DNA from 3 places in the Lysinibacillus sp. FSL L8-0126 genome. Region 2 is predicted to be linked to each of the others. Evidence: riboswitches for the same ligand, from Rfam matches in the RefSeq annotation. Region 2 holds a riboswitch; each other region holds the start of a gene.

Region 1 (10,844 bases), 1.5 Mb from region 2:
CCCACTTCTAGCGCATTATTTAGGCGGAGATGTCTTGATGGCATTTATTGGCGCCGTAGCCTTTGCGACGATTTTAGCTGTTGTGTCAGGCTTAGTGTTAACGGGGGCTTCTGCTATTTCTCATGATATTTATGGAGAAATCATAAAAAGAGGGAAATTAACTGAAAAGCAACAGGTTGTAGCTGCACGTACAGGCTCTATTTCGATTGCGATTGTGTCTATTATTCTTGCATTGTTTGCCCAAAGCTTAAATGTTTCGTTCCTAGTATCCTTTGCCTTTTGTATCGGTGCCTCAGCCAACCTACCTGTGATCCTTTATACAATCTATTGGAAGAAATTTAATTCCACAGGAGCTGTAACAGCTATGGTAACGGGTTTAGTGTCCTGTTTAATTTTAGGCGCAATGGGACCGAATGTCTGGAGCCCCGTTGAAGGTGCAGCCATCTTTGTTGGTCAACCGCTTGTACCACTTGCTGTTCCTGCGATTATTACGATTCCATTAGGCTTTATTGCTGGGTACCTTGGTACAGTTTTGACAGCTAGCAAAGTACCACAGGAAGAAGCTGAACGTATTTATCAAGAAATTCGTGTGAAAGCGAATACAGGCGTATCTGTTTCTGATATTTCTCATTAATATTTATTCACCTCTTGCATAATGAATTCCAATTCAAAAAATGCAAAAAAATAGGCAAAAAATTCGATTTTTCATCGAGTTTTTCGCCTTTTTTGTTATTCAATATCTACTAATTTATTTATTGAACAATACTATTTCTCTTCCAAAAAACAGAAAAAATCCAATTCCCACTAGGTAAATGGTGTTTAATTTTAATTGAAAAAACAAGATTTTCTTGTAAATTTACCCTTCTATTTTTGTCAAGAATCTAGATTTCCCTTTGCTTTATTTATTTATCTGAATTTTCTAAAACCCCCTATATTCTTGAGTTTGTGCCATTTTTTCTCTCTCAGGACTATTTTCTGAAAAATTTTTTTTGCATAATTTTTCTGAAATGTATTGCAATTTTGTGAACTGTTTCATAAAATGAAAATGTGAATTCACTAAACTAGCAAAATCAAGTCTTGAGGTAGAAAAAATATACACAAAATGGGGAATGTTAATGGCGAACAATCAGGCAAAAAAAGGTATCGTGATTGACTATGATGCAATTGCAAACCAAGAATCATTTAAATCTCTTGTACGCAGAAAAAATTCTTTTCTTTGGTCTATAACTGTCATATTTTTATTGGCATACATGTTGTTACCAATTCTGACATCGTACACGACAATTCTACATCAAAAGGCATTTGGGGAAATTACTTGGGTGTGGATCTATGCAGCGGGGCTATTCATCATGACATGGGGGTTATGTCATTTATATGTAGCTAAGGCAAACAACTTTGATAGAGAAGCAAAAGCGATTATCGCTGAATACGAAAACGGAGGTGGCCGCCGATGAGTAACGGAATGAGTTTTACAGCCATATTCTTCTTCGTAGCCATAGTTGGTTTAACATTAGTTATTACATGGTGGGCATCTAAACGTACATCTTCCGCAAGTGATTTCTACACGGCAGGTGGTGGCTTAACAGGCTGGCAAAATGGACTAGCTATCGCTGGAGACTATTTATCAGCAGCCTCTTTCCTAGGTATCGCTGGTGCAGTCGCATTATTTGGATTTGATGGATTCTTCTTCTCTATTGGTTATTTAGTAGCTTACTTAGTGGTGTTATACATCGTTGCTGAGCCATTACGTAACCTTGGGAAATTTACATTAGCTGACATGATTACAGCGCGCTTCAATAATGCAAAAGTTCGTGGAACAGCTGCTTTAAGCACGATTACAATTGTTTTATTCTACATGATTGCACAACTAGTTGGTGCAGGAGCACTTATTCAATTACTTTTAGGAATCGATTACTGGGTCGCCGTGTTAATCGTAGGTTTTATGATGACAACTTACGTATTATTCGGTGGTATGACAGCGACATCTTGGGTACAAATCATTAAAGCTTGTCTGTTAATGCTTGGTACAGTGATTATTTCGTTCTTAGTATTAAAAGAGTTCGGCTTCAGTATCTCAACAATGTTTGCAGAAATGACAACAGCTACTGATAGTGGTGCTGCGTATTTAAATCCAGGTTTAAAATACACAAATGGACTTGATACAATCTCTATGTTAATTGCCTTAGTATTGGGTACTGCGGGTCTTCCACATATTTTAATGCGTTTCTTCACAGTAAAAGACGCAAAAACAGCTCGTTCATCTGTTATTTGGGCAACTTGGATCGTAGGTATCTTCTACGTTCTAACAATTTTCTTAGGTTTCGGTGCAGCAGCATTCGTTGGAAAGGAAGATATTATCGCTGCAAACGCTGCTGGTAACATGGCTGCCCCACTGCTTGCAGAAGTACTTGGTGGCGACATCCTATTCTCATTCGTTTGTGCGGTAGCATTTGCAACAATCCTAGCGGTAGTAGCAGGTCTTGTACTTTCAGGTGCATCTGCCCTATCTCATGATATTTATGGACAAATTATTAAAAAGGGTAAAATTACAGAAAAAGAGCAAGTTCTTGCAGCTCGTATTGGTTCCATTACAATCGCTGTTATCTCTATCCTATTAGCACTTGGCGCACAAACATTAAACGTTGCATTCTTAGTATCTCTAGCATTCTGTATTGCGGGATCTGCTAACCTTCCAGTTATTATCTATACAATTTATTGGAAACGCTTTAATACAGCTGGTGCTGTAACGGCGATGTTAACAGGTTTAATTTCTGCATTAGTGTTAGTTGCTATTTCACCAAACGTATGGAATCCAGTTGAAGGTAAGGCGATTTTCGTTGGTGAACCACTAATCATGTTAACGAACCCAGCCTTAATCTCTGTACCACTTGGTTTCCTTGGTGGTTTCATCGGCACATTACTTTCTAAAGAAACGGATGACGCGAAGTATCGTGAAGTTGACGTTAAAGCAAACACAGGTATTTCTGTACAGGACGTATCTCACTAATCACTCAACACCCTCGTAAGCATCTCGCTTACGAGGTTTTACTTTTTCTTCCCTATTCGCTACTATAGAATGAGAAAAAGATTGGAGGTTATGCTCATGTCACAATCAAGGGCTAAAAAGAAACGGATGCATGTTAAACGAACTGTCGGCAAGGATGTTGAAAAAAACCGTCAATCTATATCCTTCAGTACACACGAGCGCATAACAAAAACAAAGAATGAGAAACTCGATCATGATTTCACAAAACATAAAAAGCAGTATAAGGACGACTAACGTTCCCTATACTGCTTTTTCTTTTAAAGCCGATAGAAGGCATTGGTGTTTTGCGTGATAATTTGAGCCACTTCCTGTGTCGACAACCCCTTGATGGACGCTATGACCTCAATGGTCGAATGCATCATCCACGGAGATGTACGCTTATTTGTAAACGGTCCTTCAAAAGGCCAAGGACCATCCGTTTCTACCATCATTAGTTCAATGGGATAAGCTTGTATCAACTGTTGAATTTCTTGTTCATACAAACAATCAGGGGTGATCGAAATAAAATAGCCATGCTGAATCATGCGTTTCACCACAGCCTCATCCCCTTTAAACCAATGAAAATGTGCTTGGCGAAGCTGATGTTTGTCAAGTAAATCACAAACGATGCTAGCATCCTCATAGACAGCGTGTAACACTATTGGCTTATCCAATTCCTTTGCCAAGACTATAAAACGCTCTAATAGAGCCACATAGAGTCGGTCATCTATCGTTTGCTGTTGTCTTAAATAATAAGGTAAACCGACCTCACCAACAGCTACCATATGTTCTTTATGTGAACGGATCCAATCAAATAATGCCTCCTCATCGCTTGGATTTGGTAAAGGCTGTTCTGGATGAAAGCCAAAAGCGGCTTTCACTGGCTGATAGTTATTCGATAAATGCAATGTTCTTTTACAGGACGACAACTGCATGCTAACCGCAATCACCGTCTCTACCTCTTCAAGTAAGGCTGGAATTTCCTCATCTCGATACTGATCCAAATGAATATGAGCATCAATCAACAAACATATCACCCTTTTCTTCTTGTAAGTACATAAATAATTGTTGCTTTAACTCGGTGAACGTTGCTGAATGACGAATTTCCTCTTTTCGGGGTCTTTCAAAAGGCACAATGATTTCCTTTTTAACCGTCGCAGGACGTTTGCTTAAAACAAGGATCCGATCCGCTAAAAAGAGTGCTTCCTCAATACTATGCGTGACAAATAGTATTGATTTACGATAGGCTTCCCAGATGGATAATAGCCACGCTTGCATTTCCAGTCTGGTGAATTCATCCAGTGCAGAAAATGGTTCGTCTAAGCATAAAATCGGCTTATCACTGACCATCGCACGTATAAAAGATACACGCTGTTGCATGCCGCCTGACAATTCGTTTGGATAAGCATGGATAAATGAACCAAGCCCCACCTTTTCAAGCCACTCTATAGCACGTTCAGCATTTGGTTGATGCTGTAATTCCTCTACGAGTGTGACATTCTCTAAAATCGTGCGCCAAGGTAGTAGACAAGGCTGCTGAGGCATATAACCAATCGTTCCTCTTTTTCGCTGAATGTCCTCTTCATTTAATAAAATGGACCCTTGATCAATCGTAGAAACGCCACCAATTAATTGAAAAAGGGTACTCTTACCACTGCCAGAGGGACCAACAATGGCCACAAACTCTCCAGCTTTAACGTCAAAGGATACATCTTCAAGCACTTGCAGGGTATCAAAGGATTTAGCGATGTTTTGAATGCTGAGCATGATAGCCTCTCCCCTTCACCATGAATTTTTCAAGTAAGCGAATACTGCTAAACAACAGTAAGCTTAATAAAACAATCGCAAAAATGGCTACGAATACACGATCAGTGCGGAACGAGGACTGTGCTAAGGTCATATAAACGCCTATTCCTTTTTTTGCACCAAGCCACTCCGCAATAACAGCGCCCATCACACTATACGTCGCAGCAATTTTTACACCTGAAAAAATCGTTGGGTATGCATGAGGCCATTCGAGCTTCCAAAAAGTTTGCGCCTTTGTAGCACCAACCATGGCAAAATAATGCTTTAACTCAGGTGCTGTTTGCCGAAATCCGTCCATTGCCGCAATAACAATGGGGAAAAAGCACACGAGGCAAATAATGATGAGCTTTGGTAATAAACCAAAGCCAAACCAAATAATGAGCAATGGCGCTAAGACAAGAATAGGGATATTTTGCGACATAATTAAAATCGGATAAAACAACTCCCGAATAAATGTAAATCGATGCAAGACAATCGCCACCATTAATCCACAGGCAATGCCAATGGCAAGTCCTAATAAGGCTAATTGCATCGTAGCCCAAGCATGTGGTAAAAAGGTTTGATAGGCTTTAAAAGCTTCCAACAAAATACTACTTGGTGCAGGTAATAACCAATGAGGAACTTCAGCCACATGCACAATGAGCTCCCACACGAATAAGAGGAAGGCGATAAAAATAATCGTCCTTCCCTTTTGCAAAGCTTGTTTCATTACTGGTATTTCTCCGTTAATGTATCCATTGTTATACCAGTTGGCTGATATAATATTTTCACTTGTGTAATGACATTGATAGCACCAAGCTCAATCATCTTGTCATTCATTTTTTCAATGATTTGCAGCAACATTGACAGCTCACCTTCCATCGTCGTTTCCAACGGATGTACCTCATATTTCACACCAGCAGCATCTATCACAGCAATCGCCGCATCGACATACGGTATAACATCCTCAAATTTCTCTGTTTTTGGAATGATTTGAACACTGATTAATGAATTCGCCATCTTATTTGGCCTCCTTTTTAGGTAAGAAATCATTTGTAAAGGCTTGTTTCGCATTAAATTCGCCCTCTAACACGTTGTTGCTAGACATCCATTTTGCATAGTTTTCCCATACAGAAAGCTTTTGCTCTCCCCATTGCTTGGCATCATCCTGATATTTATCGGCTAGCCATTCCTGACTTTTATGCACTAACGCTTGATCTAAATCGGGAGCCGCTTCTATTAAAATATCAGCCGCCTCACTTGGATGTGCTATGGCGTATTCATAGCCCTTCGATGCAGCCGCCACAAACGCTTGAACTAGGTCAGGATTGTCCTGGATCATTTTTTCATTTGTAGCTAGAACAGGTGTATAATAGTCCAGCTGATCACTATAATCTGTTAAGTACAGCATATTAATCTTTTCACCCCGTAGCTCAGCTTCAATACCTGTCCACGCGTAATAAATCCAAGCAAAATCAATATCCTTTTGCATCATCGTGAAAAAATCTAAATCTCCTGCATTGACGATATCTAGTTTATGAATGTCTGCCTTTTCTGTTTGCATCAATGATTGTAGGACAGCTTGCTCTAGTGGAGCCCCCCAACCGCCATAGGTTTTACCTTCGAAATCCTTTGGTGATGTAATACCTTTTGATGCAATAGAAGCAAAGCCAGATGTATTATGTTGAATAATAGCAGCAATGGAGACAAGAGGCACATCTTGCACACGAGCCTGTGTAATCCCTTCCTGATAGCTCACACCAAACTCTGCCTTTCCAGAAGCAACAAGCTGATCGGCTCCTGCCTCCCCAGGCATAATAATGTCAACATCTAAGCCCTGCTCCTCAAAATAACCGAGTTTTTTTGCGACATACAGCCCTGTATGATTCGTATTTGGTGTCCAATCTAAGACCACTGATACTTTTTTCAGCTGATCAGTAGCCTGCTTGTCCTCCTTGTCACTACAGCCCACTAACGTTAAAAGTGCAGCCACTAGAATAAATAACCATTTTTTCATGCGAAGTCCTCCCAGTTGATAATGTGAAAGTGTTCATGGTTGAATGTTGTCACCAGAAAGAAAGCGTATGCGTTTGGCAAGATATTGCTTGAAAACATAAAAAAACGCCTAGGATTCCTCCCAGACGTATTGCAATCAATCTTCAAAACTTTGCTTTTTTGAATAGATGTTCCCTACGCTGGTACGAGCCAAATCAGGTTCAAAGGGTCAGCGTCTATCGGACACAATCTCAGCTAGCAACTACTAGCCCCCCTACATTCTTGTGCTATGAACTTTTCGTTGATTATTATACCCATAGTTACGCTAAAATGACAAGATGCTATTTTTGACTAACGACTGCTCTCGTAAAAAAACCCAGCACTCCTAAGAGACTGGGCTTATCATTAGCTTAGTTTCTGTTCTTTTTTAGCCGTTAAAACATGGGAAATAGCCCCATCTGTTGCAATATCCACTTTAAACGAACCGTTGGAATGGCGATCAGCACGCGTCAATGTTTGGACATCAATGAGCTCTTGTACACCTTTTTCCGTTTCAATCACTATTTGCTCCTCATTCGTTGCTTGAATAACTGCCACAATACGGTGAGGATTTGCTTTTAATTCTGTTAATACTTTTAGACCACGTTTTGCACGACTTGCCACTTCAACTTCTGCAACATTCATTTTCTTCACGGCTCCACGCTGTGTGACGATTACCACATATTGTGTAGCATCAGGCTGTAGCACATTGACACCGACTAAGGCTTCTCCATCCTTTAGCGTGATGCCTTTGACACCGCCTGTTTTCACCCCTGTAACTGGTAATTCTTCCAGTGGGAAACGAATCGCATAGGCTGTATCCGTTGTTAACATCAGTTCCACATCATCTGTCACAAACGATGCAAAGATCATCGCATCGCCCGCTTTAACATTCATTGTTTTTATTGGCTTCGAATAACGCGTCACCGCATAATCTGCCAGTGGGGAGCGTTTAATTTGACCATCTTTTGTAGCTGTTAAAATATACGTATTTGGCTGTTCGAATGTTTCAAAGCCATACACTGCAATAATAGACTCATCTTCCCCTGTTGGCACAATACTTGAAATATGCTGTCCAAGATCCTTCCAGCGAATATCAGGTAGCTCATGAACAGGCTGGTAAATATAATTGCCTCGATTTGTGAACAGTAACAGATGATGCTGTGTATTTAAGGTTGCTTCATACAATAAGTAATCCGAATCCTTCATCGCAAAATCCTGACCATTGGAAGCGGCATGTGAACGTGTGGATGTACGTTTAATATAGCCATCCTTTGTCACCGTCACCACAACCTCTTCACTTGGCACAAGGACATCTAGCGTAATTTTAATTTCTTCTATTTCCTGCTCAATTTTCGAGCGACGTGGCTCTGTGAAGCGTTTCTTAATCTCTAGTAACTCTTGTTTAATGACACGTACAAGCTTGGCTTCACTTTGTAAAATTCCTTCTAGCTTCGCAATCAACTTATTTAACTCGTCTTGTTCTTGACGAAGCTCTGTAATGTCTGTATTCGTTAAACGATATAATTGTAAGCTAACGATCGCCTCGGCTTGTACCTCTGTAAAATCAAACTTCGCTTGTAAATTAAGCTTCGCATCCTTCTTATCGTTAGAAGAACGGATTGTCGCAATCACTTCATCTAAAATGGAGAGTGCTTTAATTAACCCTTCTACAATATGAGAACGATCCTTTGCCTTTTGTAAATCATAAATCGAACGGTTCGTCACCACTTCTTTTTGATGCGCAATATAGGCATCTAGCAATAATGGCAATGTCATCATCGTTGGACGACGATTATGAATAGCAATCATATTAAAATTATAAGCTACCTGTAAATCTGTTGTTTTAAATAGGTATTGTAAGATTCCTTTTCCCGGAACATCTTTTTTCAGCTCAATTACAACACGTAAGCCTGTACGGTCTGATTCATCTCGGATTTCCGCAATACCCTCTAAACGTTTATCTACACGTTGCTCATCAATTTTTTTCACAAGATTCGCTTTATTCACATCATATGGTAATTCCGTGATGACAATTTGCTCTTTGCCACCCTTGATCGGTTCTACTACGGCTTGCGCACGGACAATGATTTTACCTCGACCTGTTTCATAAGCCTTTTTGATGCCATCTACCCCTTGGATAATCCCACCTGTCGGGAAATCCGGCCCTTTAATCACAGTCATCAACTCATCTACTGTCACGTTCGGCTTGTCTAAGCGCATTAACACAGCATCTAGCACTTCATCTAGCGCATGCGGGGGAATATCTGTTGCATAGCCAGCCGAAATCCCTGTAGAGCCATTGACTAGTAAGTTTGGAAAACGTGCAGGTAAAACAGTCGGCTCCATATCTTGATCATCAAAGTTTGGTACAAACTCGACCGTTTTCTTGCCAATATCTCGTAGCATTTCACCAGCAATAGCAGACAGTCTCGCCTCTGTATAACGCATCGCAGCTGGAGGATCACCATCAACCGAACCATTGTTACCATGCATCTCAATAAGCATATGACGTGCCTTCCAGTCCTGACTCATACGTACCATTGCTTCATAAACAGAGCTATCACCGTGCGGATGGTAATTACCGATTACGTTCCCGACAGTTTTTGCGGATTTTCGAAACGGTTTATCCTGTGTATTGCCTTCTGTAAACATTGCATATAAAATACGACGCTGTACTGGTTTAAGACCGTCACGTGCATCAGGCAACGCGCGGTCTTGAATAATATATTTACTATAGCGACCAAAACGATCACCCATCACTTCTTCTAGCGGTAAATCTTGAAACTTTTCTGTACTACTCATGCTTGGTCCTCCTCTTGTTGGATGAATTCATTTTCTAAAATATTTGAATCATCCTCCATACCGAAGTCAACATTGGCTTCGATCCATTTACGACGCGGTTCTACTTTATCACCCATTAACGTCGTGACACGTCTCTCTGCACGTGCACCATCCTCGATTGTGACACGAATTAATGTCCGTGTCTCAGGGTTCATTGTCGTATCCCATAGCTGGTCAGCATTCATCTCACCAAGACCTTTATAGCGCTGCAATATGTAACCCTTTCCAACTTTCTGGATGGCCTTTTGTAAATCGTTTTCTGTCCAAGCATATTCAATCACTTCTTTTTTACCAGTACCTTTTGATACCTTATAAAGTGGTGGTAAAGCGATATAGACTTTGCCTCCTTCAATGAGTGGACGCATATAACGATAGAAGAACGTTAAGAGCAAGACTTGAATATGTGCCCCGTCCGTATCCGCATCCGTCATAATCACTACTTTATCGTAGGCTGAATCCTCCACAGCAAAATCCGTGCCAACACCTGCTCCAATCGCATGGATAATCGTTGATATTTCTTCGTTTTTCATAATGTCCTGTAGCTTGGCTTTTTCTGTGTTGATGACCTTACCGCGCAAAGGCAAAATCGCTTGGAATGTACGATCACGACCTTGTTTGGCAGAACCACCTGCAGAATCACCCTCAACTAAATACAACTCATTCTTGGCCGCATTGCGAGACTGAGCTGGTGTTAATTTGCCTGATAGAATCGTACTACCTTTTTTGCTTTTCTTGCCATTCCGAGCGTCCTCACGCGCTTTACGAGCCGCTTCTCTTACTTGCTGCGCACGGATTGCTTTACGTACAAGAGAAGCCGATAACTCTGCATTTTCCTCTAGCACATACAAAATTTGCTCAGACACTACGCTATCTACGGCAGAGCGAGCCTCACTTGTACCAAGCTTGCCCTTGGTTTGTCCTTCAAATTGTAATAAATGCTCTGGAATACGAACAGACACGATTGCTGCTAAACCCTCACGAATATCTGTCCCTTCAAGGTTTTTATCCTTGTCCTTTAGCAAGCCGATTTTTCTTGCATATTCATTAAATACACGCGTCAATGCCGCTTTTGCACCCGTTTCATGTGTGCCGCCATCACGAGTACGTACATTATTAACGAACGACAAAATCGTTTCTGAATAACCATCGTTATATT
Region 2 (10,844 bases):
TTATTAAAAGCACATTGGATTAGGTGAGGTGAGCCGTATTGGGCTTTAGTCAAATTATATTTAGCTGGACGGCCATCATCCCGGTCATTGTCCTACTCTATTATTTCTTTCGTAAAAAATATACTGATCAAACTGTCTCTTCGACTCTATTTTGGTCTGAAATTATGCAGGAAACCCGTGTATCACCTTATTTAAAGCATTTACAAAAAAATGCCTTACTATATTTACAGCTGCTAGCCTTACTGCTACTTGTATTGGCGCTGATGAATCCATATGTGAAAAAATCAACCATTGTGGGTGCGCAAACGATATTTATTGTTGATACATCAGCCACGATGCTAGCAGGAAAAGATTCATCAACCTTTGACACACATAAGCAAGAAATGTTGACATTGATGGAAGAGTTGAATGGGCGACCTGTTACATTGATTACAACAGGTGCCGCTCCAAAAGCCGTTTTGCAGCAAGAAACAAATATGAATGACATTGAAAAAGCGATTAAAGATTTACAAGTATCCTATGAAACGGCTGAAATGACGAAGGCACTGGATGTTGCACAGGCATTTGTGGGTGATACACCGACTTCTATCTATGTTTTTACAGATACGCTTGATAAAAGGCAATTACCAATGGATAAAGATTCAGTGAAATGGCTAGTTAGAGGTGCTGCAAAAGACTTAACAAATATTGCCATTACACGCTTTGCTGCAACGACAGATGGTCAGGTTACGATGGCACTTGTACAGCTCCATAATGATACAACTGCTGAACAAAAGGTGACATTAGCGATACAAAATGCAGAGGGTGAAGAGCTGGTAGCAGAACATGTCGTTGTGCCTCCAAATGAAGCCATTACGAAAACCTTCAAAGATTTGCCCTTAGCAAAATCGATGACAGCTATTATTGATGCAAACGATGATTATGCCGTAGACAATCAACAAACCGTCTTACTACAAACGACTACTTCAAAAATTGTTGTTGATCAGGGTATGCATCAGTTGATACAAAAAGGTTTTCAAAGTGTCAGTAGCGGCGTGAAAATCGTTCCGTCTTTACAAGTAGCTGACAATCAGGATGCAACTGTCATCACAAACCAAACAGCCTTATTGGAGAAGATGGAGAAACCGCTAGTATTATTTGGACGTGATGATGCCGAAAAAGTGGAAGCAAGTGGTACAGTAAGTGCTAAAAGTGATGCATTATTTGCTTTTAGCGAACTAAAGGATATTTATGTTAGTGCTATTTATCCTGGATTTTCGGATTATGAAACCATTGCTTCTGTAGGAGATGAGCCGTTTATCCAACGCTCTCCTAAAGGGGATATCGTTGTTTTAGCGGATATTGCTGATACAGATTGGCCATTGCATCCATCATTCCCGCTATTTTTATGGAGTACTGAGCAACAGTTAACAGAATCAGTCGGTTCACTTGGTATTTTCACACCGAATGAACAGCGTGCAGTAGCCTTAGCGCAAGGAGACTGGAGTGTTTATTCGCAAGAAGATGAGTTTCTTTCTTCTATTACACAGGGCATGTTAATTGCACCAAAACAACCAGGTATTTATATGGTACGTTCAAATAATGAAGAAAAACAATTTATTGTGCAATTGCAAGCCCAGGAACGTGTTATTGAACAAGGAACAAGCTATACATTAGGCGACATTTCAGACAATGGGAAGGAAGAGGTATCGATGGCCTCCTTCGTACCTTGGTTAATTGTAATAGTTTTAATTTTGCTTGTTGCAGAGTGGGAGGTGCAACGACGTCGTGGATTTACGAATTGATACGCCATTAGTATTGTTGCTATTACTTCCATTGTTCTTGTATTTTGGATGGACTTATTTTCGAGAACGGCAGCGACTAAAAAAGAGTCATATTGTTGTGCTTGCTATTCGCATAGTAGCGATATGCTGTTTAGTTTTGGCACTTGCAGGGCCGTATTTATTATTACCGATAAAAGAAGAACAGATCGTGTATTTACTAGACCGATCTGCGTCTATGAATGGTACAGAAGATGAGATGGTTCAGTTTATACAGGAGAGCCTACAATCTAAAAAAGAACCCCAACTTGCAGGGATCTATTCTTTTTCTTCCACTTTACAAACAGAAGCCATTTTGTCTAAAGAATTAAAGGATGTACCGAAGCTTACAGAAATCAAAGCAACAGATCAAACGAATATTGAACAAAGTCTACAGCTTGCAACAGGCATAGTTGATCCAAAAAAAGCGACTCGCCTTGTATTATTAACAGATGGTAATGAGACAAAAGGAGATGCTTTAGAATTTGTCTCCAGATTGAAAGGTGCCAATATTAGTGTGGACGTTGTACCTTTTAGTCTACCAGTTGTCCATGATGTGTCGCTCAAAAGCTTTGTCTCTCCTCAGGTTGCTTATGTAGGAGAGCAGCAACAATTAGTAACAGAAATTCATGCAACAGTAGCAGGGCAAGGGGAGCTGTTATTATATGAAAATGATGAACTAATTCATCGCGAGGCAGTTGAGCTGACGGAAGGTACAAATGTGTTTACCTATAAACACGCAGCAACAGCTGAAGGACTTGTAAAATACGAAGCAGTTATTCAAGTTGGGCAGGATGCTATTTTTGAAAACAATAAATTAACAAGTGTCACAATGGTACAAAGTGAACCCCATTTACTCATCGTCAATGGCTATGAAACAGCTTCACCTATCGCGGCAGCACTTGGTAGTCAATCCATTGCCTATGATGTTGTCGATCCTAAAAGCCTACCAAATGAACTGTCCAGCTATTTACAATATAATGCGATCATTTTTGACAATGTGCCTGGTCATTTAGTTGGTGAGGCGAAAATGAGTGTGATTGAGCAAGCAGTCAAAAACTTTGGGGTTGGTTTCACGATGGTTGGTGGAGAAAATAGTTTTGGTTTAGGAGGCTATTTTAAAACGCCAATTGAAACGTTATTGCCTGTGGAGATGGAAATTAAGGGCAAGGAGCAATTACCTTCATTAGGGCTAGTCATAGTGCTGGATCGTTCTGGCAGTATGCATGGCTCGAAGCTAGAGCTAGCTAAGGAAGCAGCGGCACGTTCTGTTGAAATGCTACGAGATGAGGATACATTAGGCTTTATCGCCTTCGATGATCGTCCTTGGGAAATCATAGAAACCGCACCTCTTAAAAGTAAAGAAGAGGCAGTGGATACCATTCTATCAGTAACACCAGGAGGCGGAACAGAAATCTATAGTTCATTAGCTAAAGCCTATGAAAATCTCGCCGATTTAAAGCTTCAACGTAAACATATTATTCTTTTAACCGATGGGCAATCACAATCTGGGAATTATGAGGATTTAATTGCTGAGGGAAAAGAAAATGGTATCACTTTATCAACAGTAGCGATTGGACAAGATGCTGATGCTAACTTACTCGAAGCACTTAGTGATATGGGTAGTGGACGGTTCTATGATGTTATTGATGAACAAACCATTCCTTCTATTTTATCTCGTGAAACAGCTATGATTTCTCGTACCTATATTGAGGATAATCCGTTTTATCCAGCAATTTATAATGCCGCAGGATGGAATTCGCTATTTGCCAATGGCGTCCCTCAAATGAATGCTTATATTGGAACGACAGCTAAGCAAGGGACAACCGTAATTGCAGAAAGTGAGAAGGAAGATCCTGTGTTAGCACAATGGCAATATGGACTCGGTAAAACATTTGCTTTTACATCCGATTCAACGGGTAAATGGACAGGAGATTGGGCAAGATGGCAGGACTGGGGAACATTTTGGCAGACGCTTATTTCACAAATGTTGCCAAGCTATAATGATGTTGCCTATGATGTGAGATTAGAAGCTGATGGCTCCTTTATGATTACAGACCCTACAAATGAAGCCGCATTTTTAGACATTGTAGCGGTTAATGAAGCAGGGGAGGAGTTAGAAACACAGTTAGAAACCATTTCAGCCTCCCAAGTTCGAGCTGTTGTACAGGCCGAACCTGGATTGATTTTCTTCCGTATAGCGGATGAGCAGCAGGCCATTTATCAGGCAGGTCTAAGTGTTCCTTATAGTGCTGAGTATGAACTGCTCCCTGTTAATGAAAAACTGATTGAAGAGTTAACAAATCAAACAGGGGGAGCCGTTTTAAAAGAACCACAAGATGTGTTCCGTGACTTTACAACCAAAGGAGCGGATCGACAAAACATTGCTACATGGCTTCTTTTAGCAAGTATGCTTCTATTCTTTATGGATATTACCATAAGACGTTTTGGGTGGAGTTTCCTAACAAAAACGAATAAAAAAGAGCAGCCAATTGAGGAGAAACCTGTACAAGCAGGAGACACGAACGTAGCCCAACTATTAAAGGGTATGAAAAAACGATCATAATAGAGTGAAGGCAGTGCAAAATCATTCCATTTTGCACTGCTTTTTTAAATGCTTTGAGGTTTTAAAAAATGGTGGTTTCCGCTAGGAAAGGGGTGCAAAGGTGATTGACACAGTGCAGCCTTCGAAAAGTGCTTCTCGGGGGAGAGAGACGCTCATAAAGAAACGAACCCCGCTCAAAGACTAGAAAAGAAATCTTCTCGCACATCTTAAAGGATTTCCAAAATCAAAAAGCACTCAGCACCACTCAATAAAGCGAAGAATTAAAACTCTTTACTAGTACCGATTTTCGCAAAGTGCTAGCTACCATAACACCTAAGATGGCCCCGATGGTACTTGATGTTAAAAAGGCTGGCATGAAGAATAATGCGGCTACGGATGTCTCCATAAGCAATTTTGCATAGGGTACGGCAATAAGTGAAGCTAAAATACCAGTGCCAAAAACTTCGCCGAATCCTGCTAGCCATGATTTTCTACTGTATTTGTAGGCAAGGGCCGCACACAATGCTCCAATGACGCTACCAGGAATCGCTAAAAGAGAGCCTGTACCAGTAAAGATACGAATGATGGCTGTCACAAAGGCAACTAGAACTGATGGCACGGGTCCTAGTATAATAGCTCCTATTACGTTAACAGCATGCTGAACGGGGTAGGCGCGTGCGATGCCTGTTGGTATGGATACAAAGGTAGATCCTGCTACAGCAATCGCTACTAATAAAGCCATGATTGTCATTTTACGAATTGACATAAGGTTCACTCCTCCTGAATAAAATCATGAGGGAAATTAAAAGGCCGCTTCCTTTAAACAATAGGAAGCGGCCTTGCATAGACAATGACAATAGCAAGTAGCGCCACTTCCCTCCGCTAGTATGAACTAGATCAGGTTCAAAGGGTCCGTACATCATCATATACGTCTCAGCCTTTTAAAGGCTCCCCCAGTGGTAAATATCATTCAATTTTATTAACCAACATTAATGTAACATAATGTTAAAAATAGTCAATGATTTTTCTGACTATTTCGTATCAGGATGCATTAGATGAGGTGCTTTTTTCAATGTCCAGATGAGTGCAAGGAAGAAGCAGGCTAATAATATGATAGATCCGAAAATATATGGACTGTTCATATTCCAGTCAAATAGTAAACCTGCTAAGGCTGGTCCAATCATATTGCCAAGGCTCATGTAAGCATTATTCAAGCCCGCAGCAAACCCTTGTTCTTTCTCTGCAAGCTTTGAAATTAGTGTATTTACAGCAGGACGAATTAGTGTTGTTGCTGTAGAGAAAATAGTTGCTACAACTAATATAAGAGCGAAGCCAGATACAAACAATATTAAGAAAATAGCAACAGATGCAATAAATAAATTGACTAACACAACTTTCATTTCACCAAAGCGATTAAAAAGTGGTGTAATCACAAACATTTGTACAACTACCCCAAAAGCACCACCGACAACTAAAATAATCGCAATATCTACGGGTGTGTAATTAAACTTTTCTGTCACAAATAATGACAAGGTTGTTTGGAAGTTGGCAATTCCGAACGAGAACACGAGCATGATAATGAGCATAACGAAATAAGGCATATGTATGGAACGAGCCATTTGCTTCGCCAGATTTTCTTGCTTTTGCTTGTCATGTGAAGTGTTTGGTTTAGTAGATGGTAATAAAAAATAAGATAAAACAGATGCAAGTATGGCAGCAACTCCTGCCGTGAAAAATGGAAAATGTAAACTAACCTTTGCTAAGAAACCACCTATTCCTGGCCCTATCATAAAGCCCAGTGACATAGCAGCACCCAACATACTCATACCTTTTCCACGTTCCTCGTAGGTAGTAACGTCAGCTACAAATGCCATAATAGGAGGTGCAACAAATGCGGAACCTAGACCGCCTAAAAAGCGTGCTAAAAATAGCATCCAGACGTCTGTGGCTAGGCCAAAACCGATTTGTGCAAGACCTGTCACAATAAGACCGAAAATAATTAAATTTTTCCGACCATACTGATCCGAAAGATTCCCAGCAATTGGAGAAAATACGAATTGAGCTAAGGCGAACGTTGCAATTAGCATACCTAGAACTTGTCCTGCTGCACCAAAAATTTTTAAATACTCTGGCATGACAGGAATAATAATTCCAATACTCCCCATTGCGATAAACATATTAAACATTAAAATATATAAAGCCGCCTTATTGGACTTCTGCTGGGTCATCGAATGAACCCCCTTTTTATAATCAAATATACTAAAGTCTATCATAAGATATCCTATCATCATATCGGTTGAAAGTCTGAAATGAAACATACCTGCTAGTGCAGCAATACCAATCCACGATGTAGAAAAGAATAAACAGACAATAGGTGAAGTGCTGCCAAAAGCAGGAAGATAATAGAGAAAGATCTATCGACAAAATAAAAATTCATCGATAGACCTTTATATGCTTTAACGAATACTCATTTTAAATTCTAAAAACAATTCATTATATTTCCCTAAATAGTCTGGTCCTAAATTTTTGTAAACTTCTAATGTATCGCGTTGTTCTTCAGAAGGATAGTAGCGTTCATCAGAAACAACTTCTTCATCCATTAAGTCCATAGCAGCGATATTAGGCGTAGAGTAGCCTACATAATCGGCATTTTGTGCACCCGATTCAGCACTTAGCATGAAATTGATAAAGGCATGGGCACCGTCGATATTTTTCGATGTTTTAGGGATGACCATATTATCGAACCATAAATTCGAGCCTTCCTCAGGTACAGCAAAGTCTAGCTCCTCATTTTCATACATCATATCTGCTGCTTGCCCAGACCAAGTAAGGGCTACAGTGGCCTCATTGTTGATCATTAATGGTGTAATTTCATCTCCAATGATGGCTTTTACATTTGGTGCAAGTGTGATTAATTTATCAGTAGCCTCACGTAGTTCCTGATTGTCTAGTGAATTCAAGGAATATCCGAGACTGTTTAAGCCCATTCCAATGACTTCACGAGCACCATCTACTAAAAAGACTTTTCGTTTTAAGGATGGATCCCATAAATCATCCCAAGAAGAGAAATCTAAATCTCCCACAAGGCTTGGATTGTAGACAATGCCTACTGTTCCCCAGAAATAAGGGACCGAATATTTATTGTCATCATCGAATGGTAAATCTAAAAAGTAAGGATCGATATTTTTAAAATTAGGGATTTTTGTTTTATCTAAAGGAATCAATAAATTTTCTTCCTTCATTTTTTCTATCATATACTCAGATGGAACGGCAATATCATATGCTGTTCCACCTTGTTGAATTTTGGTCATCATCGCTTCATTGGAATCAAATGTCTCGTAGATGACATGAATGCCTGTTTCTTTTTCAAATTGTTTCAGCAAGTCAGGATCAATATATTCTCCCCAGTTAAAGATTGTTAACGTGTCTTTTCCACTTTTACCGCCGCCTGCACTTAAGGCGTCAGCCGCATAGAATAAAAGGGCTGAAACAACAAGGATGGCGATGGTAGCTTGAATTAATGACTTCATCGTTGTCCCTCCATTCTTTTACTCGTACGACTTGTAATGAAATAATAACCAACAACGACTAACACCGTAACAAAGAATACCAAACCAGAAATAGCATTAACCGTTAAAGAAATACCTGCACGGGCCATGGAGTAGATTTCTACAGATAATGTGCTGAAGCCATTACCCGTTACGAAAAATGTCACGGCAAAATCATCTAAAGAATACGTAAGGGCAAGGAAGAAGCCCGCAAAAATCCCTGGTTGAATATAAGGAAGAATGACACGCATCATAATATCCTTTTTCGTAGCCCCTAAATCTAATGCTGCATCGATTAAGGATTTATTCATTTCTAGTAGTTTAGGTAAAACCATTAGAACAACAATCGGTACACTAAATGCGACATGGGCTAACAAGACAGACGCAAAGCCAAGCTTAATGCCAACCATTGTAAATAAAATTAAGAAGCTAGCACCAATAATAACGTCTGGGCTGACGATTAAGACATTGTTTAAGGATAGTAAAGTATTGCGCATTTTTGAATCCTTGACAGTCACAATACCGATTGCACCTAGTGTGCCAATAATAGTAGAAATCAAAGCAGAAAGTAATGCCACGATTACAGTATTAATTAATATAACAAGAAGACGTGAATCTTCAAAAACAGCTTTATAATGCTCTAAAGTAAAGGATTCAAAGTGATTCATGGAGCCACCACTATTGAACGAGTAAAAGATTAAATAGAAGATGGGAGCATACAGAACGATAAAAACAATCGTTAAATAGACTTTAGCTGATGCAGATAGTTTGTTCATCGTACGCGACCTCCTTTATCTTTTTGTCCCGTAATGAGCATAATAATCACCATGAATAAAATTAAGAACACAGCAATAGTAGAACCCATCCCCCAATTTTGTGTTACAAGAAATTGCTGTTCAATCGCTGTACCAAGCGTGATGACGCGATTTCCGGCAATTAAGCGTGTAATCATAAACAGGGATAGCGCTGGAATAAAGACAACTTGAATTCCAGATTTAACGCCATCCATTGTTAATGGTAAAACGACACGGCGAAAAGTTGTAAAAGCAGAGGCACCTAAATCGCGTGCTGCATAAATAAGCGTCGGGTTTAATCGATCTAAGGAGTTGAAGATCGGTAAAATCATAAACGGAATAAAAATATAGACCGATACAAAGACAAAGCTAATATCCGTAAAGAGCATTTGCTTAGGATCGAAGCCAAATACTTCAATAAATGCATTAATTGGTCCATATAATCCAAAGATGCCGATAAAGGCATATGTTTTTAACAATAGATTAATCCAAGAAGGAATAATGATGAGCAGAAGCCAAAGCTGTTTATGCTTTGTCTTCGTTAAGAAATAAGCAGTTGGGTATGAAATTAATAAAGTAAAGAATGTAATTAAAAAGGCATACCAAAACGAGCTCAATGTCATCTTTAAGTAAACAGAAGTAAAGAACGCTTTATAGTTATCGAGCGTGAAATTGCCATGTAAATCAAGTAGGGAATAATAAACAACGAGGGCAATCGGCGCGATAACGAAAAAGGCAATCCATAACACATATGGAAATAACGCTGATTTCGATGTCTTAGTTTGCATCTTCATCGTCTCCATACGATTCTAATCGTTTATCGAACTCTTCCTCAGTTTCATTTAAGCGCATTACGTGAATAGCCTCAGGATCAAAGCCTAAGCCAATTTCTGTCCCTACTTCTGCTTTTTTCAATGAATGGACTAGCCATTCATTGCCATCCTTATCGTACGTCGATAATTCATAATGTACGCCTCGGAATAATTGTGTATCCACTTTCACCACAAGTTTCCCTTTATCGATAGTTGTCATTTCTAAATCTTCTGGTCGAATAACAATATCAATTTTTTCATTTGGTTTCATCCCTTGGTCGACACATTCAAAAATTTTGCCAGCAAATTCAACTTTGAAATCTTCAATCATCACACCTGGTACAATATTAGATTCACCAATAAAGTCAGCCACGAAGCGGTTAATCGGTTCATCATAAATATCCACTGGCGTACCTGATTGTTGAATTTGTCCTTCACTTAAAACAAAAATCTCATCACTCATAGCAAGTGCTTCTTCTTGATCATGTGTAACAAAGACAAAGGTTTTGCCAAGACGTTGCTGTAATTCACGCAATTCATACTGCATTTCAGTACGTAGCTTTAAGTCTAATGCGGAAAGTGGCTCATCCAGTAAAATGACTTCAGGGTCATTAACAATGGCACGCGCAATCGCCACACGCTGACGCTGCCCACCAGACATTTCAGAGATTTCACGGTTGCTGTAGCCTGCCAAATTGACAAATTTTAATGCCTCAGCCACACGTTCCTTTATTTCATTTTCAGGCAGCTTTTTAATGCGTAGTCCAAATGCGACATTTTCGAAAACATTTAAATGAGGAAATAGCGCATAATCTTGAAAAACAGTATTGACCTGACGTTCATTTGCAGGTACTGCATTAATTTTTTTATCGTGGAAAAATATATCTCCAGTCGTTGGTTCTGTGAAACCAGCAATAATTCGTAAAATGGTTGTTTTTCCACAACCAGATGGACCAAGGAGTGTATAAAATTTACCTTTTTCAAGCTCCAAGTTGATATTCTTTAAGACGACGGTACCGTCACTATAAGACTTTGAAACATTTTCAAAGCGGATAATGGAATTCGTTGTCATTGATGCGCCTCCTTAAGCTATAAATAAGAATCTGTTGCAACGAGTAAAATTTTAGTTTCATCTGCATGTGCATTGAAAATTTGATGATGATCTGTCGCGTCAAAATAAAGAGCATTGCCCTCACTTGCAATATACTGTTCATTCCCTAAAACAAGACGAATACGTCCTTTGACAACATAAATAAATGTTTCTGAGAGCGACGGCTCAAATTGCTTGAATTCGCCATCAGCAGCAAAGGTTAAGAAAATGGGTTCCATCTCTTTTTCGTTAGATG
Region 3 (10,844 bases), 1.6 Mb from region 2:
AAATCTAACACGAAGGGAGAGGAAAACATGCCTCGGTTTATCTTGATGACAATTTCTTATCTTGTCTCACTCATCCTAACCTTTTCATCCTTTTTCGTGAATATCAACGGTCAATCTATGCTAGAAATCGCTAATCGCTTTTCTGTAGTATTTGCACCAGTTAGTGTAAGTCATGTAATTTGGATTCTTATTTATTTTTTACTCGGTTATTGGTTAGTTATGAATATCAAAAAGACAACTATGAAACAGTCTGCGCTTTTTAGCTGCATAAATATATTGCAAGCATTGATGATATACGTATGGCATCATGAGTTATTTATTGTTTCACTTGGCATTACATTACTCTTAGTCTTGTATTTATTTATGTTGTATAATACGTACCCTCTTCATGACAAAGCAATGTCGGGTCGTATTCCTTTCTCCATTTATTTTGCATGGATGACATTTATTTTTATTACGAATATCAGTTTTACGTTAACGGCTTATGGTTGGAACGGCTTTGGTCTTAGTACGCCTCTTTGGGCAGTAATTTTGCTGACATTAGGTGGAGCACTTGCGCTACATATCCGTTTCCATCACTTTGATATTTTGTTTCCTAGTGTTTTTATTTGGGCTTATATAGGAATCGCCTTACATAATGGTTTTGATGAGCTACTTGTCACTACCGCCGCCTTCTTTTTATGTGGTGTTCTCTTTGTTGGTATTTTATTTATTAAAAAAAATCCTGCCTACCAAAAATAAATTGGTAAGCAGGATTTTTCATTTCATTGCATTCTATTCTTCGTCTAATGATGTTAGGATAATCGGTTTATCTTTTGTTACAATGACTGAATGTTCAATTTGAGCTACAAGTGATTTATCAGGTGTAATGAATGTCCAACCATCACCAGCTTCTACAATATGCTCTGCCTTCGCTGAGATAAACGGCTCAACCGCAAGCACCATACCTTCTTTCATAATTGTAGAATCCCATGCATCATAGTAATTTAAAATGTGATTCGGCTCATCATGTAAAGATTGACCTAAGCCATGACCAGTTAAATTCATAATAACAGTTAAGCCATTAGCATTCGCCTCACGTTCAACTGCCTTACCAATTTGATTTAATTTAGACCCAGCCTTTACCTTTGTCATTGCTCGATCAAAGGCGCTTTTGGCAACGCGACATAGCTTTTCTTTGTCCTCATAGCCATCACCAACCACAAATGAAATACCAGTGTCAGCAAAGTAGCCATTTAATGAACCAGAAACATCGATATTTACAATATCCCCTTCTTGAATAACACGTTTTCCGGGGATACCATGCGCCACTTCTTCATTGACACTAATACATGTATACCCTGGGAAATCATATTCTCCCTTTGGACCAGATATCGCGCCAGCCTCTGCAAACATACGGCCAGCAATTTCATCTAGCTCCAATGTTGTAACACCTGGTTTTGTGGCAGCTTTCATCGCTTCACGAATTTCAGCACAAATGCGTCCTATTTTTTTAAAAGCTTCAATCTCTTCTTGCGTTTTTACAATCATGTATAACGTCCCTTTCATCTAATATCTATACTTTAATATAACATAACTTGTTATGCGTATAACGATAAACGCTTTAAATATTGTATGCTTCCTTACTTTGCGAAGTGCGCAAAGAGTTATTTGCGACAAAAAAGCCCCTTCACAAATGTGAGGGGCATGTTTTATGCTTTTCTTTGCATTAATTGTGGAGCAGCTGTGAATAAAAGAACGCCTACAATTGCCGTTAAAATAGTTGCTGGTAGCATATATGTACCATTATAGATGATGGAATAGATCCATGCATTTTGATCGCCAGCATATTCTGCAAAAAATACAGCGCCAGCCGTCGTGTGGGCTGCATATCGTAAAAAGCCCGCAAGTACCGTACCTAATATAATGTAAAGTGCCATTTTTGTTTTGTTGGCATTTTTGGCAGCCGCCAACACGGGTCCACGCACAACCGCCGCTAATCCTACAACTGTGAAAGCAACACCATAATCAAGGAATCCTTGTAGCCAGTGCACAATCGTAGCACCAAACATGGTTTGCATTACACCTACGAGTAATCCAGTTGTTAGCCCAGCTACTAAGCCCCAGCGAAATGCTATTAACATAATAGGTACCATGACTAGACTAACAGAGCCACCTTGTGCCCATACTTTAAAGGAAACCTGATCAAGCACAAGACCGATTGCTGCAAATATCGCAATCTCCACAAGCATTAATAGTCTTTTTTTGTCCATATATATTCTCTCCTTTGTTCCGATGTAGGATACAAGAGCAGGAATAGAAATGCGCTGATATGTCTCTTTCTGACACCTTTTTATTCCCTCAAGAATGAAAAAACGATGCCAGGACAGAGCCTCACATCGTACTAGTGTCGGTTTCTATCCACATCCCTACGCAAGCGTTAACTTACAGGTTCAAAGAGTCAAGGCATTACGTGCCCAGTCTCAGCTGACATCATCAGCTCCCCTTGTGGTCGTTACATCTGAATTTATTTGAACATTCTCATTGTACGCAAAGGATAGAAGGATTACAACCTCTTCCATATATTATTTTTTTGAAACTTTGCTGTTTTTCATGCGTAAATATTAAAAAAGGAGGTACAACTATGGAGAACCAAAAAATTTTATCTGCCTTTAGTTATTTAAGTATTTTCTTCGCCCCTTTTATCGTCCCATTAATTGTGTACATTATTACGAAAGATAGTGACGTAAAAAGACATTCAATTCGTGCACTTATCTCTCATTTAATTCCTTTTGTTTTCGGCATTCTGTTCTTTATTGTCTTTGTTTTTTCTACATTTAATTTGGATCCAACGTCCGGCAATAATACGATGTTGATTATTTGGTTCGTTTCGTTTGCCATTTATGCCATCATCTCACTAGGAATTGTAATATGGAATATTATTCAAGCTGTTCGTGTTATTCGTTAATGTTTCATTTTTAAGCGAAACAGGTAGTAGTAATTGTAAAAGGAGCTGTTTTTGAATGAAAGTATCAAATGTTGTGAAAACCGCCGTAAAATTAGCACCTATTGTTATTCCTATCGTGAAAAAAGTAATGGCTGCAAAAAAAGGGACAACGCCTACAGCCACCCCTCGAAAAAAATAAACAGCAGGCGTATTCCCTTGTTTTGGAAATACGCCTTTTATTTATTTCACTTCAAAGTGGGTTTGACTATGTCCATTCAATGTTTTTTCTACATGTAAGACCGCTGGCATCGCTGATTTTAATTCAGGCACATGAGAAATCACGCCAATCATACGACCAGAATCCTGTAAAGCAATTAATGTATCAATTGCTTTATTCAAAGATTCCTCATCAAGCGAGCCAAAGCCCTCATCAATAAACATGGTTTCAATATGAATATTCCCTTGGAAGCTTTGAATGACATCTGCCATTCCTAAAGCAAGACTTAAGGAAGCATTAAATTTTTCGCCACCGGATAATGTTTTCACATCACGTAATTGATCCGTATAGGCATCATATACATCAAGCCCAAGCCCACTTTGCTTCGCATGCTTTTCTAGTCTATCAGAACGTCTAAGCTCAAATTGACCATTTGATAAGTGATAAAGACGAATATTAGCGGCATCGGTAATTTGGTCTAAGTAATTAATTTGAATGTATCGCTCAAAGGACAGCTTTTTCGAATTTTGTCCGTTTAATAATCCATAGAGTTCCTTTACTCGACTAGCTTCTTGTTCAAGTAACTGAAGCTCTCTCGCTGTTTCTTCCACTTTTTTTATAAAGCCCTGGCATGCTTGTGCAAAACCATTCATCTGTTGCAAACGTTTAAATGCTTCCTCATACGCTGTACGAAGTTGTTCTACTTTTGCTTCCATCATCACTAAATCTTGCTTCTCTTTCCCTTGAAGATACATAGCCCCTTCAGTTATTTGGATTTTCAGGGTGTGTACCTGTAAAGCATAGTCACTGCATACTTTGCGAAGTGCCTCCAATTGGCTCGCACTCCGTTTGGCAGCTGCGTATTCCTCATAGCTGTCAAAGCCGATTTCCTGCATGCTTGCTGAAAATTGCTGCCGCTTTTCATTCATTTTGAGTTGTAATTCCTCAAAAGATTGTTTGGCGATTTCTACAGTTAGTTTTGCATTACTTGTCTCTTCTTTTACGACATGCAAATTTTCTTGACTCTCTTGCCATGTTTTTTGCAAATCCATTTTCTGTTTACTAACATCCGTAAGTTGTTGCTTTAATTGCTGTAATGTTGGTAAATTGGCTGGCATCTGCTTGAGCTGTTCTTCTACAACCGCTTGTAATCTTGTCCATTCTTTCATGTGCTCAGCTAAATATTGCTCTAATTCCATCTGTTTATTTCTAAGCTGCTCTATTCTATCACGTTGATGCTTTAGCTTTAATCGCATATCTGCTAGTTGATGATGGACAACTTTTAAGCTCGCAATCTCTTGCTCCGTCTTGTGTAAAGTAGCGATGAGCTGTGCTTGGTCTTCTTGTTTAATATGCTGTGCTTCTAGCTGCTGATATGTATCTTGAAGAAGCTGTTGCGTAGATGACAAAAGTGCTGCCTTCTCTAGATACATACGCTCGTCTGAAGAAGCCTTCACTCTTAACGTTTCCACTTGAGCAAGTTCAATAACTTCCAGTTGCTCTTTATGTGTTTTCTCGTGAGTCATACTGCCACAAACAGGGCAAGGCTCCCCTTCCTTTAGCTGTTCCGCTAAAATACTAGCCTGACTTGTCAGCCACCGTTGCTGCAATAATAGAAGGGCCTTTTTACTTTCTTGATAGTGAATGTCTGAGGCAGCTACGTCCTGCTGTGCTAACTCTACGGCACTTTTATATTTCTCAGCTTGTTTGACTAAAGCTACCTGTTCACGTAGTTTCGGTAACTGTTCTAAGTAGCTTTCATATGGCTCAACCTGTTTTTCATAGCCTTCCATCGTTTGAGAAAATTGCTGCAATTGCTCTTGTTCTTTTTCCAATAACGTCAGGTTATCAGCCACCGCCATTTTTGCTGTTTCAACATACTGCTCAGCTATTTGCAGCTGCTGCACGTTGTTTTCATAGGCCTCGCATTTAGGCAATGACGCTAATAATTGCAATTCCTGCTGCAAAATTTGTTGACGCTCAGGCTCTTTCGCCTCTTCTACCCTATATTTTTCTTGGGCTCGCTGCAGTTGCTCTTCTGTTTGCTGATGCTTAACTTGTGCTTGCTGAAAAGCTTGTTCCTTTACATTAAGTTCAGCACGTAAATCAATGCATTGTTGTTCAAGTAGCACAAGTCGCTCTGCTTGTTCTGCTAAAACAATCTCCTGCTCCTTCGCGCTATATGAGTCCTGCTCTTGTAACAGCATTTGTAGTCGCTGCTGTCGATTCGCTTGCTCATCAAATTGCTCATTCAGTGTTTTAGCTAATCGATAATATTCTTGTTCTTTTTGATGAAGGCTATAAGCTTCTTCATATTGTAGCTGTTCATCCTCAATACATTTTGTATAGTATATAATCTCCTCATCAAGTGCCTGCTTTAGTTGATGTAAATTTTCCGTTTTGTCAGCAATTAATGTGAATAACGCTGATGAACGTTGTGGTAAGACACCGTCAATTTGACCAAGTAAATGTTCTTTTAATTGTTTGGCACGTTGTAGATCACTCTCTGCCTCTTTTCGTTTAGCATCAAGCTTTTTCGTCATGACACCAAAGCGGTCTGTTTTAAAGATTTTCCGCAAAATAACTTCTTTGTTTGTAGAATCTGAGGTTAATAGCTTGCGAAATTCACCTTGAGGTAGCATCACAATTTGGCTAAATTGATCTTTTGTGAGACCTATTATTTCCTGCAATTTTTTATCGACTTCAAGCGTTTGCTGCTTCTCTACAATGCTATAATCAAGCTTTCCCTCTTTTACTTCAGCTAACTCTATTTTCTTCCCAGTAATCGTTTTATTTTTTTCTTTAATATGACCGGGCTGTCGTATTATTTGATAGACCCTTCCATGCATTTCAAACATGAGCTCTACAGCTGTATAAATATCATCATGAGCAAAGCCACTTCGCAGTAAAGCCGTATCCTGACGATCCTCACCACTGCCTGATCCGTAAAGGGCATAACAAATGGCATCAAAAATGGTTGTTTTTCCAGCACCGGTTTTACCAGAAATAGCAAACAATCGATGTTCCCCTAGTTCTTGAAAATCAATTACTTCAGTGTCTTTATAGGGACCAAATGCAGTAATCGTTAACTTTAATGGCTTCATTTTACTGTCTCTCGCTCCTCATCTAATAATTCCTGTAACATCTCTGTGAAAAGGCGTTCCGTATCTTCATCTGGCTGAATACCGATAATATCGGTAAAGAAAGAACGGAATAAATCAATATCCTCTAGTTTTTCCGTTTCTACAACTTGTAGCTCACGCGACACCTCTTGTCGTAATACCTTACGTTCCACATGCATAGCGTGCGGAAACACACTGCGAATGCGTTCCATCGGCGAAGACACCGAAGTTGTATCCGTCAATCTGACAAATACATAATCATCACTTGGTGTGAGCTTTAATAAATCCTCTAATTGACCTTCTACTACTTGTAAATCTCTTCTTGGCACAAGCTTTCTTTTAGTTACTGTGCTATTACCATGCTCATCTAAATCAATGATTAAAAAGCCTTTTTCATGTAAATGCTCAGATAACGAATATTTTAATGGAGAGCCTGCATAGCGAATGGTTTCATTTAAGACAAAATGTGCCTTATGTAGATGCCCAAGTGCTGTATAATGAAAGGGTTTAAATAAAGCTGCACTCACACAATCTGAGCCTCCTATGGAAAGCGGTCGCTCTGAATCACTTGTATTCGCTTCTTCCTCACCATACTTCGTTACAAAAGCATGTCCAACAAAAACATGACGTTTGCTTGAATCCATGTCTGGCGTGATATACTCAATTATTTTTTGCATGGCATCTTGATGAGAGCGGATTGCCTCTTCTTCAAAGATGCTGCGAATAGAAGCCGGCTCTGCATACGGTACAAGATGGAAATGCACTTCGCCATGCTCATCATTCAAAACAATAGGTGCATGATTTTTTGTAAATTGACCCTTGATATATAAACCGCTATCACTCATTAAACGACTACCGAAATTCAGTCGACCTGCACTATCATGATTTCCCGCCACCGCTAAAACAGGAATCTTCTTCTCTAATACAATTTTTGCTACTACATCATTTAGTAAATTGACTGCCTCTATAGGAGGCATCGAACGGTCATATAGATCACCTGCTATGACAATTACATCTGGTTTTTCCTCATCTATCGCTTGTATAAATTGTTCGAGAATATACTGTTGATCTTCTGTCATATAGACACCTTGAACAAGTTTTCCTAAGTGCCAATCTGCTGTATGAAATATTTTCATTGTTGTACCTCCTAGTCTTCTTTCTATTTTAGCATGACTATTCCCTCTCTAGTGCTCTCTAGCAGTTTAGTAGTTCTATCCAATATTGGCTTTCATAGAAAAAAAGCATCTTATTGGGTAAGATGCCTTTGCTAACGATTATTTAGATGTTTTTGATAAAAGCTTGATAACCTGGGAATCCCTGAATAACGTAAGCAACACGAGCAGGCTGTTGTTGTGTCACTTTCTCTTTCTGGGGCTTCGCTGATGATTGTTGCTTGACAATTTCCTCAAATGACAAAGGATTTGCCTTAGGTAATTCTGATGAAGAAATCTGTAAAGCATCACTACCACTATAAGCCTGTAAAAATGAGTTAGCCATTTGACGATAGCCTTCAGCATTCGGGTGGACGTCAGCACTATTTGGTAAATAGCTTGTTCCATTCAATCCAAAGGCATCATAGACATCTACATAAACTGCTCTTGCATGCTCTGCCTGTTGCTGTAAAATCGCATTTAATTTAACTAGCTGTGCATTGGTTCCTTCTTTTTGTGACGGATGGACAGTTGGATAGGCAAAATAATAGCCCATGACATATACCTTTGCTTTTGGTGCACGTTCTACTAACTCATCTAAAATCGTTGTCATATTTTTTCTCGCCAAGTTTAAAGCGTAATCTGTCTGCAACTGTGAAAAAGCTAAAGTTCCAGCACTTGGGTTCACCTGAACAAGACGCAATAAATCATTGGCACCTGCTGACACCGTAATCAGTGTGGCGTTTGCTAATAAATGTTGCGCTTCCTCCGATTGAATTCGGTCTAACACATTCGCTGTTGTAAAGCCTGGAAAAGCAAGCTCTTTTGTATAAAACGATAATTGTCCAATCGAACTTAATTTCATGGCAATTAAATCACTATACCCTACATCAATTTCTTGATAAGGTGTTTGACCTGCAGCTAATGAATCTCCAATCGCCACGTAGCTTTCCGTTTGAGCAAAAGCAGATGAAGTCCAATATGTCATGGATAATATCGTCACACCGATTAAGCTCCATAATCGTCTCATCTGCTCTCCTCCTTTTCTTTCTGACTAAAGATTAAAAAGCCCAGCTACCCTTACGGAAAATAGGCTCTACCGTACCATCTGGTAAAATACCATCAATGTCCATTTCTCCGCTGCCAATCATAAAATCTTCATGTGTCACAGAAATATTAGCTCCTAATGCTTCAAGCTGACCATTTTCTAAGTCTCTACCACCTTCTAAGCAAGTCGGATATGCTTCACCAATAGCTAAATGGTTTGAAGCATTTTCATCGAATAATGTATTGAAATATAAAATCTCTGACGCTGAAATAGGTGATTCGTGAGGGACAAGTGCTACTTCACCTAAATAGCTTGAGCCTTCATCCACTTGAATTAGTTCTTGTAATAAATCATGACCAACTTCAGCCTCTGCCTTAATAATTTTGCCCTCTTCAAATGTTAATTTAAAGCCATCAATCATATTGCCTTGATAAACTAATGGCTTTGAATTACTGACATAACCGTTTACACCTTGCTTCATTGGAAGGGTATACACTTCTTCAGTTGGCATATTGGCAACAAAGACATTATCCTCTGGCGTTTTACTGCCACCCGTAACCCATTTATGTTGTGGTGCTAAAGCAATTGTTAAATCTGTACCCGGTGCTGTATAGTGAAGCTTTGCATACTTTTTATTATTTAGAAGCTGTGCACGCGATTCTAAATTGGCTATATGCTGACGCCAATTGTCCACTGCATTACCTTCCCCAATATGCACTGTTTTAAAGATTGCCTCCCATAAGGCAGGTACTTGCTGCTCTTCTGTTAAATGGGGGAATACCTTTGCTGCCCATTTAGGTGAAGGGACCGCAACAATGGACCAAGCAATTAAATCCTTCATGACGGCATTACGATAATTTTTCAATGCTGCACCAGATACTTTTTGGTGGGTTGCTAATCTGTCTGCTGGAATGCCTGTCAAATTATCAGGATCTGCTGCATCAATCCATAATAGAGCCCCTTTACGTTCAATAAGCTCATCACGCATTTTTACGACCCATTCAGGGAAGCGACTAAACTCCTCGTCAGAAGCATATTCAAAATAGGCACGATCCATTTCGTCATCTGAAAAATTCACATGTACACGTCCTGCGCCAGCCTTATAAGCCTCTTTAACAACTAAACGAACAAAATCCAAAGCATCTACCGATGTATTGACTAATAGGTACTGACCTGGTTGGATGTTGACACCCACTTTTACCGCAAGCTCTGCATATGCCTGTAATTTTTCTTCAAACGTCATATTAATTCCCTCGCTTTTGTCCAATTGTTTTAGAATTACCTTCCATCAGCTTGCCATCATGCCATATTTTTTGCACAGGCTTGCCTGGTACTTCCCTTGTCCACTTTTTATACGTTTTTTCATCATGATACGATAATAACGTTAATACTTCACCATCTGCGCCCGCACGACCTGTACGACCTGAACGATGTAAATACTGCTCAATTGTTCGTGGTACATCAACATGAATAACATGTGTTAAACCAGCAATATCTAAACCACGAGCCGCAATATCTGTGGCAATTAAAATACGGGCATCTCCTTTACGGAATGCATCTAACGCTTTTTTTCGTTCTTCTTTTTTCATGTCGGAATGAAGAGTGACAATTGGTGCTGAGCGGTACTGCAGTTTTGTTTCCTTCATTAATAATTGATCGATATTATTGACAAAAGCTAGTGCTCTTAAGCCTTCTGTATGTGAGAGTCGACGTAGGAAATCTGTTTTATCACGTTCTTCTACTTTCACAAAAGAATGTACTACTTTACCGACCTTTAACATATCCTCAGGTTTAATTTTAAAACGTAAAGGTTCAAACATCATACGACTTGCTACTAATTCAATTTCCTCCGTTATCGTAGCCGAAACAACAACGACTTGTCGGCCAAAAGCCGAGCCTTCGATAAAGGATTTGACGACAACACGGTATTCACGACTCAGTAATTGATCGCACTCATCTAAAATAACCGTTTCAATTTCTTTTAGTTTTAATTTCCCTGCCCGTGCTAATTCATTTAAACGACCAGGTGTGCCAACGACAATCGTTGGTTTTTTCTTTAGCTTTTCAATTTGACGAGCAGAATTGGCACCACCAATCAGTTGTTGAACTGTAATATCTGTGCCTGCCGTCCATTCACGGATAACTTCTACAATCTGCATCGCAAGCTCTTGTGAAGGAGCTACAATCAGTCCTTGTGTTTGCTTTTTTGCCCCATTCACTTTATTCAATAATGGTAAAACATACGCTAATGTTTTACCTGATCCTGTTGGCGATTCCGCTACAATATCTTTGCCTTCAAGCATAGCTGGTATCATTTCATCTTGAATTTTCATGGGTGTTTCAAAATTCCATTTTGCTTGTATTTCTTCTTTTAATAAAT

What was found. Region 2 has a riboswitch for thiamine pyrophosphate ahead of thiW (energy coupling factor transporter S component ThiW). Riboswitches for the same ligand answer to the same signal wherever they lie in the genome.
Region 1: another riboswitch for thiamine pyrophosphate. It lies ahead of MHI34_RS18185 (ABC transporter substrate-binding protein); the one in region 2 lies ahead of thiW (energy coupling factor transporter S component ThiW).
Region 3: another riboswitch for thiamine pyrophosphate. It lies ahead of thiT (energy-coupled thiamine transporter ThiT); the one in region 2 lies ahead of thiW (energy coupling factor transporter S component ThiW).

The regions. Positions count from the first base shown of each region.
Region 1 is NZ_CP152028.1:3,758,165-3,769,008, reverse strand. It holds gene MHI34_RS18225 (cation acetate symporter) at 1-634, shown strand, start outside; gene MHI34_RS18220 (DUF485 domain-containing protein) at 1,116-1,454, shown strand; gene MHI34_RS18215 (sodium/solute symporter) at 1,463-3,007, shown strand; gene MHI34_RS18210 (hypothetical protein) at 3,104-3,280, shown strand; gene MHI34_RS18205 (TatD family hydrolase) at 3,304-4,053, opposite strand; gene MHI34_RS18200 (ABC transporter ATP-binding protein) at 4,043-4,792, opposite strand; gene MHI34_RS18195 (ABC transporter permease) at 4,767-5,540, opposite strand; gene MHI34_RS18190 (thiamine-binding protein) at 5,540-5,830, opposite strand; gene MHI34_RS18185 (ABC transporter substrate-binding protein) at 5,832-6,827, opposite strand; TPP riboswitch at 6,981-7,091, opposite strand; gene parC (DNA topoisomerase IV subunit A) at 7,211-9,649, opposite strand; gene parE (DNA topoisomerase IV subunit B) at 9,646-10,844, opposite strand, start outside.
Region 2 is NZ_CP152028.1:589,727-600,570, reverse strand. It holds gene MHI34_RS02960 (DUF58 domain-containing protein) at 1-27, shown strand, start outside; gene MHI34_RS02955 (BatA and WFA domain-containing protein) at 39-1,784, shown strand; gene MHI34_RS02950 (VWA domain-containing protein) at 1,768-4,365, shown strand; gene thiW (energy coupling factor transporter S component ThiW) at 4,610-5,110, opposite strand; TPP riboswitch at 5,202-5,309, opposite strand; gene MHI34_RS02940 (tetracycline resistance MFS efflux pump) at 5,376-6,572, opposite strand; gene MHI34_RS02935 (ABC transporter substrate-binding protein) at 6,801-7,874, opposite strand; gene MHI34_RS02930 (ABC transporter permease) at 7,871-8,668, opposite strand; gene MHI34_RS02925 (ABC transporter permease) at 8,665-9,474, opposite strand; gene MHI34_RS02920 (ABC transporter ATP-binding protein) at 9,464-10,570, opposite strand; gene MHI34_RS02915 (XRE family transcriptional regulator) at 10,588-10,844, opposite strand, start outside.
Region 3 is NZ_CP152028.1:2,195,718-2,206,561, reverse strand. It holds gene MHI34_RS10715 (hypothetical protein) at 28-741, shown strand; gene map (type I methionyl aminopeptidase) at 775-1,530, opposite strand; gene thiT (energy-coupled thiamine transporter ThiT) at 1,692-2,252, opposite strand; TPP riboswitch at 2,389-2,496, opposite strand; gene MHI34_RS10700 (DUF4870 domain-containing protein) at 2,624-2,947, shown strand; gene MHI34_RS10695 (hypothetical protein) at 3,003-3,125, shown strand; gene MHI34_RS10690 (SMC family ATPase) at 3,167-6,247, opposite strand; gene MHI34_RS10685 (exonuclease SbcCD subunit D) at 6,244-7,401, opposite strand; gene MHI34_RS10680 (GDSL-type esterase/lipase family protein) at 7,544-8,446, opposite strand; gene MHI34_RS10675 (aminopeptidase) at 8,478-9,707, opposite strand; gene MHI34_RS10670 (DEAD/DEAH box helicase) at 9,709-10,844, opposite strand, start outside.